One region of the Kitasatospora sp. MBT66 genome, then DNA from elsewhere that is predicted to be linked to it. Evidence: riboswitches for the same ligand, from Rfam matches in the RefSeq annotation. Region 1 holds a riboswitch; the other holds the start of a gene.

Region 1 (7,232 bases):
TACCGGGCCGACGGCGACCATCGCGGTGACACCGGCGCGGCGGCGTTCACCGACGCCGTCCGCCCCGGGTACGGCTCCTGGTACTACCTCGGCGGGGTCGAGGTCACCGGCGGGCGGCCCGTGGGCAGGGCGGTGGTGGCATTCGGCGAGTCCACCACCGACGGGTTCGGCGCCACCGTCGACGGCGACGACCGCTACCCCGACCTGCTCGCCGAGCGGCTCCTCGCCACCGGCCGGCCGCGGCCGGTGCTCAACGCCGGCATCGGCTCCAACAAGCTGCTCGCCGATTCCGCCTGCGCCGGGGACAGCGCCCTGCGCCGGTTCCGGCGCGATGTGCTCGACCGGCCGAACGTCGGCACCGTCATCGTCTCCCACGGCATGAACGACATCCTCCGCAGCGGCGACCAGATCTGCGGCGTGGACCGCGACGACCCGCCGGTGACGCTCCAGCGGCTGATCGACGCCCACCGCACCCTCATCCGGGCCGCCCACGCCCGAGGCGTCAAGGCCGTGGGCGCCACGCTGATGCCCTTCGGCGGCGCCCCCTTCTGGACCGCGCAGACCGACCGGCTGCGCCGCGACCTGAACGAGTGGATCCGTACCTCCGGCGCGTACGACGCGGTGGCCGACTTCGACCGGGCCGTCGACCCCGAGGACACCGGAGCGATCCCGGACGGCTACCACGCCGGCGACCACCTCCACCCCGGGCCGCTCGGATACCGCGTCATGGCGGACAGCATCGACCTCGACAGCCTGGGCTGACGAACCGGGGCCGCAGGGGCGGACACCCCCGCGACCGGGGGCCCGTCAGGTGACGCGGAGGGCCTCGGTGAGGCGGTCGGCCGCCTCGACGACCGTCTGCGAGAGCAGGGCGCCGGGGTGGCGGGTGAGCCGTTCGATCGGACCGGAGACCGTGACGGCGGCCACCACCCGGTTGGCCGGGCCACGGACCGGCGCGGAGACGGACGCGACCCCGAGCTCGCGTTCCCCGATCGACTGGGCCCAGCCCCGGCGCCGGACGCCGCTCAGCGCCGTCGCCGTGAAGCGCGCCCCCTGGAGGCCCCGGTGGAGCCGCTCCGGTTCCTCCCAGGCCAGCAGGACCTGGGCGGCGGCGCCGACCTTCATCGGGAGGGTGACCCCCACCGGGACGGTGTCGCGCAGGCCGGAGAGGCGCTCGGCGGCGGCCACGCAGATGCGGACGCCGCCCTGCCGGCGGTAGAGCTGGGCGCTCTCCCCGCTGACGTCGCGCAGCCGGGCCAGGACCGGGCCGGCGGCGGCCAGCAGCCGGTCCTCCCCGGCGGCCGCCGAGAGCTCGCCGAGCCGGGGGCCGAGGATGAACCGGCCCTCCACGTCCCGGGCGACCAGCCGGTGCTGCTCGAGCGCGACGGCGAGCCGGTGCGCGGTGGGTCGGGCCAGGCCGGTCACGGCCACGAGTCCGGCCAGGGTGGCCGGACCGGCCTCCAGGGTGCCGAGGATCGAGGTGACCTTGTCGAGCACGCCGACGCCACTCGTGTTCTCCATGGATGTCTCCGTCTCAGATCCCGCGAGCCGCCAGGGGGCGCGCTCACGGAGGCCCCCCGCAGGGAGCCGGGGGGTGGTCAGCGAGGGCGGGCCGCAGAAGTTGGCCGATTGCCTGCGCCGGGCACGAGACGGGTACGCGAAAGGTCCGGGATGGGAAGCGCCCGGGGGAAGGACAGCACAGAAAGCACCGTGTCTCCTCATCTTTCCCGCGCCACATTGGCGACAGGCCGGAGTTGGCACTGATCCCGATCGGCACGGCGCGTACTTCGGACGCCGGGTCGAACGGGGAGCTGCCGGGGCTTCGTAGGGCCGGTCCCTCCACCCCTCTGGATGATTCGCGGAGAACGATACAAGACTCCCCCTCCCGCCTGCCAAGCCCGCCCCCCGGCTGCGGCCGGGCAGTGCCGGCGGGAGCCCGGCGCTGTCGGCGCGGTGTCCTACAGTCGGGCCGTATGACGACCTTGATCACCGAGGGCGGCCCGGTCGCGGCCGACGCGACGGTCACGCGCATCGGCGGCGTGCCGCTCGCCCCGCCCGGCACCGCCTGGCCGTCCTGTGCCGATTGCGGCGGCCCGATGCAGTTCCTCGCGCAGATCGTGCTGGACGGGTCCGGCGCGGCCGTCACCGGAGGTCCGGGGCAGCAGGACCGGCTGCTGGTGCTGTTCGCCTGCCAGAACCGTCCGGGTGTCTGCCAGGACTGGGAGGCCCGCTCGGGTGCCAACCTCGCGCTGATTCTCCCGGCCCAGGGGCTGGTGCCGATTCCCCTTCCGGTGCCGGCCGACCTCGACGAGGGCGAGGCCGAGGAGGAGGACGACCCGGACGACCCGGACGACCCGGACGAGGACGAGTTCGAGGACGAAGAGGAGGACGAGGACGAAGAGGAGGACGAGGACGAGGTCCTGCTCCTCGGCGCCACCCGCGCCGCCGAACCCCAGCACCTCCCGGACGCCCCGGACTTCGACAGTGCCCGCGCCGCCTGGGCGGCCCGGACCGGCCGCCCCCGGAACCACGTCCTCGGCCGGCTCAACGGCACACCGGCCTGGCTCCAGTACGACCAGACGCCGAGTTGTGCGACCTGCGCGGAGCCGATGCGGCTCGCCGTCCAGCTCCAGGAGGGACCCGATCCCCTCACCGCCATGAACTTCGGCAGCGGCCGGGCCTACGCCTTCACCTGCTCCCCCTGCACCGAGGCGGCGTTCCTCTGGCAGTGCTGAACTGCACCCGCCGGCTCACTCCGCCAGGACGGTGGCGATCCGGCGGATCAGCTCGCGGCTGCGCTCCCGGTCGGCGACGTCCACGACCGTCAGCACCTCCGGGTTCGCGGCCGCCCACAGCATCGCGACATGGACCAGCAGGGCGAACAGCACCTCGGGCTCGAACCGGGTCGAGACCCGGCCGTCGGCCTGCCCCCGGGCGATGTCGGCGCTGCGCCTGCGCACCTCGGCGACGGCGAGCTCGTTGAAGGCGTCGCCGTGCTCCAGCCGCTGCCAGGTGATGATCCGGGGCATGTCCGGGTCCGCGGCGTAGAGGTCGCCCAGACCGGCCGCGAACCCGGGCAGGTCGTGCACGTCGAGCGGCACGCTCACCACGATCTGCTCGACCAGCTCGTTCCAGACCGCCTCGAACAGCCCGGCCTTGTTCCCGAAGTAGTGGTAGATCTGCGCCTTGTTGCTCCGCGCGGCGGCGGCGATGCGGTCGACGCGCGCGCCGTTCAGCCCGTGTGCGGCGAACTCGGCCCGGCCGGCCGCGATGAGTCTCCGCTTGGTGGCTTCGGCGTCGCGCTCCATGCACCCTGCTCCTAACTAACCGTTTACTTGACAGGTTCACCAGAACCACAGTGTAATCAACTAACCGTCCAGTTGAATACGGCCGCGGTCGCGCGCCTTCGGGTCAGGGGAGGGAACCGGGCGTGGAACCGGGCATGGTGATGGTCGGTCGGGACGCCGAGCGGGCGCGGCTGTCCGCGTTCGTCCGGGCCCCCGACGGGCAGGCCCTGGTCCTCAGGGGCGAGGCGGGTGTCGGCAAGAGCACCCTGCTCGACCTGGCGGCACGGCTCGCGGCCGAGGACGGGCAGTCGGTCGTCCGCGCCACCGGGGTCGAGGCGGAGAGCGGGCTGCCGCACGCCGGGCTGCACCAGCTCCTCTACCCGCTGCTCCCCACCTCCGACGACCGATCCTGCGACGGTCGGCCGTCCGACGACCGTCCGTCCGACGACCGGCCCTCCGACGCCCCTCTGCTGAGCGCCGGCGCCCGCGCCGCCTTCGACGCCGCCTTCGGCCGGTCCGACGGTCCGCCGCCGCCCGTCATGGCGCTCGGCATCGCCGTACTCGACCTGCTGTCCTGGACGGCGGCGAAGGGCCGCCCTCTTCTGCTCGTCCTCGACGACGGCCAGTGGCTGGACGGGGCCAGCGCCGAGGTGTGCGGATTCGTCGGCCGCCGACTGGCCGGCCGCCCCGGCGTCAAGCTCCTGGTGGCCGTCCGCGCCGACACCGCCTCGCGGTTCGACACCGCCGCGCTGCCGGAGGCACCGGTCGGTGCCCTCGGCGACGCGGACGCTACCCGCCTGCTGGACCTGCACCACCCGCAGCTCGGCCGGCAGGTCCGCGGGCTCGTCCTGGAACAGGCCGGCGGCAACCCGCTCGCCCTGCTGGAACTGCCCGCACACCTCACCGCCGGCCCCGGCGACCGGACGACCCAGGACCTCCTCGGCCTGCACGGCGTACCGCTCCCCCGGCGGATCCAGGAGATCTACGCCGCCCGCCTCGCCCGCCTCGGCGACACCGTCCGCGCGGAACTGCTCCGGGGCGCCCTCGACGGATCGGCCGCCCGGCCCGGCGACGGCCCGGCACCGATCGCGCGCTACCGCATGCGCGAGGTCGACGAGGCCGTCGCGTGCGGCCTGCTGGTCGTCGAACCGGTCACCGGCGAGCTGGCGTTCCGGCACCCGCTGGTGCGGTCGAGCGTCGTCCAGCTCGCCACACCGGACCAGCGCCGCTCCGCCCACCGGGTGCTGGCGGAGCTGCACCGGGAGTACCCGGAACGGCGCGCCATCCATCTGGCGGCCGCCACCGTCGACCCCGAGGAGGGCGTGGCCGCCGACCTGGAGGCCGCCGCCCGGTCGGCCACCCGGCGCGGCGGCGCGCGGATGGCCGTCTCCTGGCTGACCCGAGCCGCGGAGCTGAGCGAGACCCGGGTCGACCGGTCCAGGCGGCTCGGCGAGGCGGCGTACGTCGCCGGGCAGGCGGACAACCTCGGCCGGGCGCGCAGCCTCGCGCTGGCCGCCGCCGCCCCCGGCACGGACGAGAGCCCCGCCGCCGTCCTCGCCGACTCCTACCTGGCGCTGTACCGGGACGGCGAGGTCAGGGCCACCCACCGCCGGATCGTCGCGGCCGTCGAGCGGCTCCGGGACTCCCCCGACCGCCGCCCCCGCCACCCCGACCGGGGCCCCGACTCCCCCTTCCCCGACGAGGTGCTCGACCGGCTCGTCAGCCTCCTGCTCGCCGTCAGCCAGTACGCCGGCAACCGCGCCACCTGGCAGCGCACCCACGAGGTCCTCGCCACCCTCGGCGAGCTCGCCACCGAACGCGCCTGGATGTACGGCAGCACCTGGAGCGACGTCGTCCGGCACGGCGCCGGCTGGCCCCGGCGGGTGGAGCGGGCCTCGGCGAGCCTGGCCGACCAGGACCCGTGGGACGTCACCCGCCTCGCCGTGTCGGCGTACCACCTCGACGTCCTGAGCCCGCTGCGCCCGTACCTGGAGCGCGTCGTGGACCGCGAGCTCGACACGGGCGCCATGTCCAGCGGCATCGTCATGCTGCACCTGGTCCTGCTCGACCAGCTGGCGCTCGGCCAGTGGGACGCCGCCGAACGCACCGGGCACCGCGCCCTCGCCCTGGCCACCGAACGCGGCCACGGCCTCTTCGCCCACCAGACCCGGGCCTACCTCGCCCAACTCGCCGCCGTACGCGGCCGGACGACGGAGGCCCGCGAGCTGCAGGCCGCCGTCGACGCGTGGGCCCGACCGCGCGGCGTGGGATTCCTGACCCAGATCGCCGACGCCGTCGGCGCCACCGCCGCACTCGGCGACGGCGACTACGAGACCGCGTTCCTCCACGCCATCGGCATCACGGCACCGGGTGCGTTCCGGCCCTACGCCTACCAGGCCTCGCGGACCCTGCTCGACCTCGTCGAGGCGGCCCTGCACACCGGCCGCGCCGAACAGGCCCGGGCCCACGCGCTGGCCGCGAGGGACGCCGGCCTGCCCGATCTCTCCCCCCGGCTGGCCCTGCTCACCCACGGCGCCCTGGCCATGACGGCGGAGGACGACACCGAGGCCGCGGCCCACTACGCCCGCGCCCAGTCCCACCCGGCCGCCGAACGCTTCCCGTTCGAACTGGCCCGGATCCGGCTCGCCCACGGCATCAGCATCCGCCGCCTCCAGGGCGCGGCGGCCGCCCGCCTCCCCCTCACCCAGGCCGCCAAGGCCTTTGACCGCCTCGGCGCCCCCGCCTGGGCCGCCCGCGCCCACGCCGAACTCCGGGCCGCAGGTGTCGCCCCCCACACCCCCTCGCCCGCCCCGCTGCCCCTGACCTGGCAGGAGCGCCGCGTCGCCGAACTCGCCGCCGGAGGCCTGACCAACAAGGAGATCGGCGAACAGATGCGCCTCTCCCCCCGCACCGTCAGCGCCCACCTCTACCGCGCCTTCCCCAAACTGGGCATCACCACCCGCGCCGCCCTCCGCGACGCCCTCACCCGCATCTCGCAGCCGACCCCGGCACCCTGAGCGCGGCGGCGGCGGCCGTCGGCTCGGTCAGCCGAGTTCCTCGGCGAGGCCGACGACGATGCCCTCGGGGCCGCGGACGTAGCAGAGCCGGTAGACGTTCTCGTACTGGACGATCTCGCCGACGAGTTCGGCGCCATGGGGGCGCAGGCGGGTGACGACGTCCTCGATGTCGTCGACGGCGAACATGACGCGGCGCAGGCCGAGCGTGTTCGCCGGGGCGTCCTTCGGTTCGGGGGTGATCGCCTTCGGCCGGTGGAACCTCGCCAGCTCGACCCGGCCGGGACCGTTGGGAACCCGCAGCATCGCGACGTCCTGGCGGACGTCGTGGAGGCCGATGACACGCTCCGCCCCGGGCCAGTCCAGCGGCCCCGCCCCCTCGAGTTCCATCCCGAGCTCGACGAAGAACGCGACGACGGCGTCGAGGTCCTCGACGACGATGAGGACGTTGTCCATGCGCCGGATCGCCATGCGGGGGCCTCCTGGGTGGGTGCGGAACTCCGGCCACGGTAACCGCCGGGCGGCCGCGGTCCCGGTCCGGGCACCCGTTCGGGTGCACCGCGTGCCCGGCTGGGGGCGCGGAAGTCCGGGGCACCCCCGAGGCTGGAGTGGGCTTCGGCCCCCACGGTTTCCGTCATGGCTAGACATCGACGCAGGAGGACAACATGACGACCAAGGCCAGCATCGTCTTCGCCCACGGACTCTGGGCCGACGGCTCGTGCTTCAACAAGCTCGTCCCCGCGCTCCAGGCCGAGGGCCACACGGTGGCGAGCTCGCAGCACGGCCTCGACTCGCTGGCGGGCGACGTCGCGTGCGTCACCCGCTCCATCGACCATGTGCCCGGCCCGGTCGTGCTCGTCGGGCACTCCTACGGCGGCACCCTGATCACCAAGGCGGGCGTCCACGACCGCGTGGGCGCGCTGGTCTACAT
Region 2 (7,232 bases), on a different contig from region 1:
GGACGGCCTGGCGAAGACCGGCAGCCTCGGGGTGGCCGACTGGATGATGGCGTTCAAGGCCAACGGGCACAAGAACGAGATCCGCCGCTTCCTCTCCTTCGTCTACAACAAGGAGAACCAGCTCAAGTTCGACGAGACCTACAACCTGCTGCCGGTCACCCAGGACGCGTTCGACGCCATGACCGCGGATCCGAAGCACGCGGACCTCAAGCAGTTCGCGGCCGGGCTCGGCAACGCGAGCTTCTACCCCTTCGGCGACCCGGCCTGGGCCGAGGTCTCCAACCGGATCAAGACCGGCATCGGGGCGGCGGCGACCGCCGAGCCCAAGCCGGTGCTGGAGGACCTCCAGCAGGCGGCGGTGAAGGAGGCGGCCCGGATCCGCAAGTGATCCGGGCCCGGCCGGCGGGGGTCGGCGGCGGGTGATCGCGGCCCGTGGGCGAGCGCGGTCAGTAGGTGATCGCGTAGACCTTGCGGAGCGTCTCCCGCACGGTCCAGGTGGTGCGGTCGCCCTCCTGGAACACCCCGGCGACACCCGGGCCGAGCTCCAGCACCGGGCCGCCGTCGACCACGACGGTGGCCCGGCCGCTCAGCACCACGAAGACCTCCGCCGCCTCGGTGTCGGTGACCACGCCCGGGGTGATCTGCCAGATGCCCGACTCGCCGGAGGCGGACTCGGAGAGCACCAGGCCGGACACCTCGGGGGTGCCGGAGACGATCTGCGCCGGGTCGAGCGGGTCGGGCTCGAGCTCGGCGCTCGGGACGTGCAGGGCGAAGGCGGCGGTCGGGATGCTGGTCATGGGGCCGACGCTAGTCGGCGGACCGGGGCTGCGCAGCGGGCAGGGTGTGTCGGGTCCGCGGGGGAGAATGACACTCCGTAGTGATGGGCGGAGGTGGGCCCCGGATGGGCGCGGACGAGGAAGCGGAGCTGCCGGAACCGGAGCGGACGGACGGTCCGGAGCAGCAGGCCGAGCCGGCCGGACCGGCCGGGCTGGACGCCAGGGACCGGGCCGTGCTGGCGCTGGAGGCCCGGAGCTGGCGGACGGCCGGCGCCAAGGAGCGGGCCGTCCGGGAGGAGCTGGGGCTCTCCAGCACCCGGTACTACCAGCTGTTGAACGGGCTGCTGGACCGTCCGGAGGCGCTGGCGCACGCCCCGGTGCTGGTCAACCGGCTGCGCCGGGTCCGCGACGCCCGCCGGGCGGCCCGGTAGAGGTCACCCGCGCGCGGGCCCGGCCCGACCGATTGCCCCCGCCCGGGCTGGGTACGTTGCCGGGCATGGGCCTTTCCGACATTGCGCGACCGCTGACGGACGCCGGACGCACGGGGCTGGCGGCGCTGCTCGCCGCACCTCGTGACGCCGTGATCGCCCTCGACTTCGACGGGACGCTCGCCCCGATCGTCCCCGACCCGGACCGGGCCAGGGCGGACCCGGGCGTGGCACCCGCGCTGCGCGCGCTGGCGCCCCGGGTCGGCGCGGTCGCGGTGGTGACCGGCCGGCCGGCCGCCCTGGCGGTGGAGTACGGCGGGCTGGCCGGGATCGACGGGGTGGTGGTGCTCGGCCACTACGGCGCCGAGCGCTGGGAGGACGGCCGGCTGACCGCGCCGCCGCCGCACCCGGGCGTGGCCGCGGTGCGGGCGGAGCTGGCGGAGCGGCTGGCGGCGCTGGGCGCGCCCGAGGGCACCTGGGTGGAGGACAAGGGCCGCTCGGTGGCCGTGCACACCCGGCGGACGGAGGACCCGACGGCCGCGTTCGAGCTGCTGCGGGCGCCGATGGAGCGGCTGGCGGCCGAGCACGGGCTGGTGGTGGAGCCGGGCCGGCTGGTGCTGGAGCTGCGGCCGCCGGGCGTGGACAAGGGGGCGGCGCTGACCGGGCTGCTGCGCGAGCGCGGGGCGCGTTCGGTGCTCTACGCGGGCGACGACCTGGGGGACGTGCCGGCCTTCGCGGCGGTGGAGGGGCTGCGGCCGGAGGGCCTGGCCGGGCTGCTGGTGTGCAGCGGCGCGGTCGGGGACGCGCCGGTGCGCGAGCTCGCCGACCGGGCGGACCTGGTGGTCCCGGGCCCGGCCGGCGTGGTGGAACTGCTGGTCGCGCTGGGGGAGGAGCTCAGCCGCCCGGTCGCAGGGCGTTGAGCTGGTCCAGGAACCACTGCTGCGGCGGCAGCGCCGTCGCCGCGGCGGCCAGCCGCTTGGTGCGGTCGGCCCGCTCGTCGGCCGGCATGGTGAGCCCGGCGTGCAGCGCCTCGGCGGTGGCCACGATGTCGTAGGGGTTGACGCTCAGCGCGTCCTGGCCGAGCTCGGAGTGCGCGCCGGCCTCCCGGGAGAGCACGAGCGCGCACCCCTGGTCGGAGACCACCGGGACCTCCTTGGCGACGAGGTTCATGCCGTCCCGGATCGGGTTGACCAGGGCCACGTCGGCCAGCCGGTAGGCGGCCAGCGAGCGGGGGAAGTCGTCGTCGACGTGGAGGACCAGCGGCCGCCAGTCCGGGGTGCCGAACTCCGCCTCGATCTCGGCGGCGAGCGCCCGCACCTGGTCGGTGTAGGCCCGGTACTCGGCGAGGTCGGTGCGGGACGGGTAGGCGAAGGCGATGTGGACCACCCGGTCGTGCCACTCCGGGCGGGTGCGCAGCAGGTGCCGGTAGGCCAGGAAGCCGCGGACGATGTTCTTGCTCAGTTCGGTGCGGTCGACCCGGACGACGGTGCGGCGCTCGCCCACGGTCGCGCGCAGGGTGGCGAGCCGCTCGTCGACGTCCGGCCGGTGGGCCCGCTCGCGCAGGAAGTCGGCGTCGGCGCCGAGGCCGTGCACGCCGAGGGCGGTGGTGCGGCCCGCGTGCGTCACGGTGAGCGCCTCGCGGTCGACCTCCGCGCCGAGGTACCGCTCGCAGCAGTCGGCGAAGGCGAGCGCCCAGCGGCGGGTCAGGAAACCCGCCCGGTCGGCGCCGAGGATGCCGGTGAGGACGGCCTCGGCGATGTCGTCGGGCAGCAGCCGCAGGTACTCGGGCGGCGCCCAGGGGGTGTGCGAGAAGTGGCCGATCCGCAGATCGGGGCGGGCGGCGCGGAGCAGCTCCGGGACGAGCGAGAGGTGGTAGTCCTGCACCAGCACGGCGGCCCCGGGGGCGGCCTCGGCGGCGAGGGCCTCGGCGAAGGCCGTGTTGTACGCGAGGTAGGCCTCCCACTCGGTGCGGAAGCCGGCGTCGAAGACGGGGGCGGTCGGGGTGTTCCAGAGCAGGTGGTGGACGAACCAGAGGGTCGAGTTGGCGATGCCGTTGTAGGCGCGGGCGAAGGTCTCCGGGTCGATGCCGAGCATCCGGACGGCCTGGCCGCCGACGTCGTGGCCGGCCCGGTCGAGCCGGCCGTCCGGGGCCTCGCGGGCGGCCCTGCGGTCGGCGTCGGAGAGGGCGGCGCAGACCCAGACGGCGTCCGGGTCGTCGATCGCGGACAGCCCGGAGACCAGTCCGCCACCGCCTCTGCGGAGGGTCAGTGTGCCGTCGTCAGCGGTGCCGAAGGAGACCGGCCCCCGGTTGGACGCCACCAGTACCGCGGCGGCGCCGGTCGGATTCGAACGCTCGGTCGTGAGATCACCCATGGTTGGTTCGTTGCCGGGGGTCCGGGGCGGCAAACCCCCGGGACCGGTCATCGGCGTCGGGTGGCGTACTCGGGCACGGTGTGCATCGGCGGCCGCTCGGTCGCGGTGACCGGGTGGGTGTGGGCGGTGAAGGCGCGGGTCAGCGGGTCGCGGGTGAACTGGGTGAGCAGTGGGCGGACCAGGTCGGCGGAGGCCTTCAGTCGGTGGGTGCGGTCCAGTCTCTCCAGCGCGGTGCGGTAGATGGTGGCCGCCATCCGGCCGAGTGCCTGGGCGTCCTGGTGCCGGTGGTGGCGGATGCCGACGTCCACCTGTGCGAGCGCGTCCAGTCCGGCCGTCTCCAGGGCGTCGACGAGCAGGCCGAGCTCGACGCCGTAGCCGGTGGGGAAGGGCAGCCGTTCGAGCAGGGAGCGGCGGGCCGCGTACTCGCCGCCGAGCGGCTGGACGAAACCGGCGAGTTCCGGCCAGTGCAGATTGAGCAGCGGACGGGCGACCAGTTCGGTGACCCGGCCGCCGCCGGCCGGCACCACCGCGCCGTCGGTCTCCAGCGGCCGGTCGTACATGGCCTTGACCAGCTGGATGTCCGGCTCGGTGAGCAGCGGGCCGAGGATGCCGGAGACCAGGGCGGGGTCGAACTCGCGCAGGTCGGCGTCCACGAAGCAGACGATCTCGCCGCGGGTGACCAGCAGCGAACGCCACAGCACCTCGCCCTTGCCGGGGGCGGCGGGCAGCCGGGGCAGGACGGCGTCCCGGTGGACGACGGTGGCCCCGGCCTCGGCGGCGACCTCGGCGGTGCCGTCGACGGAGCCGGAGTCGACCACCACCAGCTCGTCCACCAGCGGTAGTCGCTCCATCAGCTCCCGCCGGATGACCCGGACGATCTCGCCGACGGTGGCCTCCTCGTCCAGGGCGGGCAGGACGACGCTGACGGTGCCCGCCGGGCCGAGGGCGCGCTTGGCGGCCGGGAGGGTGTGAACCGGTCGGTCGGCCGCGGTCCACGAGCGCCGGCGCAGCCAGGACGCGGTCTCGGGGAGGAGCGCGGGGGTCGGTTCGGCGGGCACTGTGCTCTCCTCGACGGGATCGGTTGGGACGGGTCATCTCGCGTGGCGGACGGTCGGGTTCGGGACCGATGCCTTCGGATACAGTCTTCGTACAGCGATCGGACCTTCGCACGCCGGGGTCGCCGCTGAGCACAACCCACAACTTCACAGAGCTCATCCAGAGGGACTGAGGGAACGGCCCGTTGACGTCCCGGCAACCTTCTCGCACGGCTGGCTTCACGCCCCGGCGGGACAGGTGCCAATTCCGGCCCGGGCGCGACCGCGTCACGGGGAAGATGAGGAGAGAGGCCTCCGCCCATCATGGCTATCGACACCGCCGCACCCGTCACCGCCACCGTTGACCTCGGCCCCGCCACCGCGCTGTCCTGTCGCGAGTGCGGCACCCGGTTCCCGCTCGGTCCCAGCTTCGCCTGTCTCGAGTGCTTCGGTCCGCTGGAGATCGCCTACGACTTCGGCAGCGAGGGCGCCGAGGAGCTGCGCAAGCGGATCGAGGCCGGTCCGGCGTCGATCTGGCGCTACGCGCCGCTGCTGCCCGTCCCGGCCGACGTGGCGACCAAGCCGAACCTCAACCCGGGGTGGACCCCGCTGGTGAAGGCGGACAACCTGGGCCGCGAGCTCGGCTTCACCGGGCAGCTGCACATCAAGGACGACTCCGGGAACCCGACCCACTCCTTCAAGGACCGCGTGGTGGCCTGCGCCATCGAGGCGGCCCGGGTGTTCGGCTACACCACGCTGTCCTGCTCCTCGACCGGCAACCTGGCCGGCGCGGTCGGCGCGGCGGCGGCCCGGGCCGGCTTCCGGTCCTGCGTGTTCATCCCGCACGACCTGGAGCAGGGCAAGGTCGTGATGGCCGGCGTGTACGGCGGCGAGCTGGTCGGCATCGAGGGCAACTACGACGATGTGAACCGCTTCTGCTCGGAGCTGATCGGCGACCCGGCCGGCGAGGGCTGGGGCTTCGTCAACGTCAATCTGCGGCCGTACTACGGCGAGGGCTCCAAGACGCTCGCCTACGAGATCTGCGAGCAGCTCGGCTGGCGGCTGCCGGAGCAGATCGTGATCCCGGTCGCCTCGGGCTCCCAGCTCACCAAGATCGACAAGGGTCTGCAGGAGCTGATCAAGCTGGGCCTGGTCGAGGACCGGCCGTACCGGATCTTCGGTGCCCAGGCGGAGGGCTGCTCGCCGGTCTCGGCGGCCTACAAGGCCGGCCACGACGTGATCCGGCCGGTCAAGCCGGACACCATCGCCAAGTCGCTGGCGATCGGCAACCCGGCCGACGGCCCGTACGTGCTGGACATCGCCCGGCGCACCGGCGGCGCGGTGGAGGACGTCACGGACGTGGAGGTCGTGGCGGCGATCCGGCTGCTGGCCCGGACCGAGGGCATCTTCGCCGAGACCGCGGGCGGCGTGACCGTCGGCGTGCTCAAGAAGCTGGTCGAGACCGGACAACTGGACCCGTCGAAGGAGACCGTCGCCATCAACACCGGTGACGGGCTGAAGACCCTCGACGCCGTCTCCGAGGCCGGCATGACCGCCGTCATCCGGCCGACCCTGGACGCCTTCCGGGGCGCCGGCCTGGCCTCCGCCTGACCCTGCCGCCCCCCTGATCGATCCGCCCAGCGCCCGAAACGAGGAGACCCCCATGAGCGCCAACGTCCGCATCCCGACCATCCTGCGCACCTACACCGGCGGCGTCAGCGAGGTGCCCGCCGAGGGCGCCACGCTGGGCGAGGTGATCGCCGACCTGGAGCGCAACCACGCCGGGATCGCCGCGCGGATCCTCGACGACACCGGCAAGCTGCGCCGTTTCGTCAATGTCTATGTGAACGACGACGACGTGCGGTTCGCCGAGGGCCTGGAGACGGAGATCAAGGACGGCGCGAACATTTCGATCATCCCGGCGGTCGCCGGCGGGTGATCCGCGGGCGGCCCGTTCCCCGCGGGGCGGGCGCGTCGTCGAAGGCCGTCCGCGGCACGGAATTCCGTGCCGCGGACGGCCGTGCGCATTTTGGCGGGAATATCTTCGGTCCCGGGCGGAGTAAAGTGTCGCTGGACCGGGAACAGGGCGCGCCCGTCACCCTGGTCCGGGAACGAATCCACCGCACCGCCACCACCGCCGGCCCGCGTCCGGCGGGAGTCGCGACGGAGCCGGGACCTGGATACATGTCAGGCCGGTGTCAGAATTCTGGCGGGGATTTCGGGTAATACGTCCGCTATGTCCGGCGGAGAATGCAGCAATTTCTCCCGATTGCTCCCGTACTGTCCTGCGCGGCCGCGGGTGAATTCCCCGCCATTGACCCTGTTGCAGAGGGCGTCGATCCGGATACATTCAGCCGCGGTCGACGCAATCGCCCGTTCGCCGGATGCCGTTCGGCGTCATCGGGAGGATTGTGGCGTGCGCGGCTGTGCCCAGGGGGGGTTCCCCGGGCCGGCCTCCAACCAGACCCGGGCCCGCAGACCTGCGGGCGCGTGAAGGGCCAGCACAGCACTAGGGGAGTTCGGAATGGCTCAGGGCACCGTCAAGTGGTTCAACGCGGAGAAGGGTTACGGCTTCATCGCGGTCGACGGTGGTGCGGACGTCTTCGTCCACTACAGCGCGA

What was found. Region 1 has a riboswitch for S-adenosylmethionine ahead of BI06_RS35060 (IclR family transcriptional regulator). Riboswitches for the same ligand answer to the same signal wherever they lie in the genome.
Region 2: it holds a riboswitch for S-adenosylmethionine, as region 1 does, so the genes downstream of both, thrC (threonine synthase) here and BI06_RS35060 (IclR family transcriptional regulator) in region 1, are expected to answer to the same signal.

What each region holds. Positions count from the first base shown of each region.
Region 1 is NZ_JAIY01000014.1:121,243-128,474, reverse strand. It holds gene BI06_RS35065 (SGNH/GDSL hydrolase family protein) at 1-762, shown strand, start outside; gene BI06_RS35060 (IclR family transcriptional regulator) at 808-1,521, opposite strand; SAM riboswitch class I at 1,716-1,858, opposite strand; gene BI06_RS35055 (DUF1963 domain-containing protein) at 1,974-2,735, shown strand; gene BI06_RS35050 (TetR family transcriptional regulator) at 2,751-3,308, opposite strand; gene BI06_RS35045 (LuxR family transcriptional regulator) at 3,449-6,304, shown strand; gene BI06_RS35040 (VOC family protein) at 6,332-6,772, opposite strand; gene BI06_RS35035 (alpha/beta fold hydrolase) at 6,967-7,232, shown strand, end outside.
Region 2 is NZ_JAIY01000008.1:502,831-510,062, reverse strand. It holds gene BI06_RS23750 (extracellular solute-binding protein) at 1-388, shown strand, start outside; gene BI06_RS23745 (cupin domain-containing protein) at 447-797, opposite strand; gene BI06_RS23740 (DUF3263 domain-containing protein) at 902-1,207, shown strand; gene otsB (trehalose-phosphatase) at 1,273-2,124, shown strand; gene BI06_RS23730 (trehalose-6-phosphate synthase) at 2,099-3,577, opposite strand; gene BI06_RS23725 (glucosyl-3-phosphoglycerate synthase) at 3,625-4,635, opposite strand; SAM riboswitch class I at 4,786-4,917, shown strand; gene thrC (threonine synthase) at 4,936-6,222, shown strand; gene BI06_RS23715 (ubiquitin-like small modifier protein 1) at 6,275-6,550, shown strand; gene BI06_RS23710 (cold-shock protein) at 7,136-7,232, shown strand, end outside.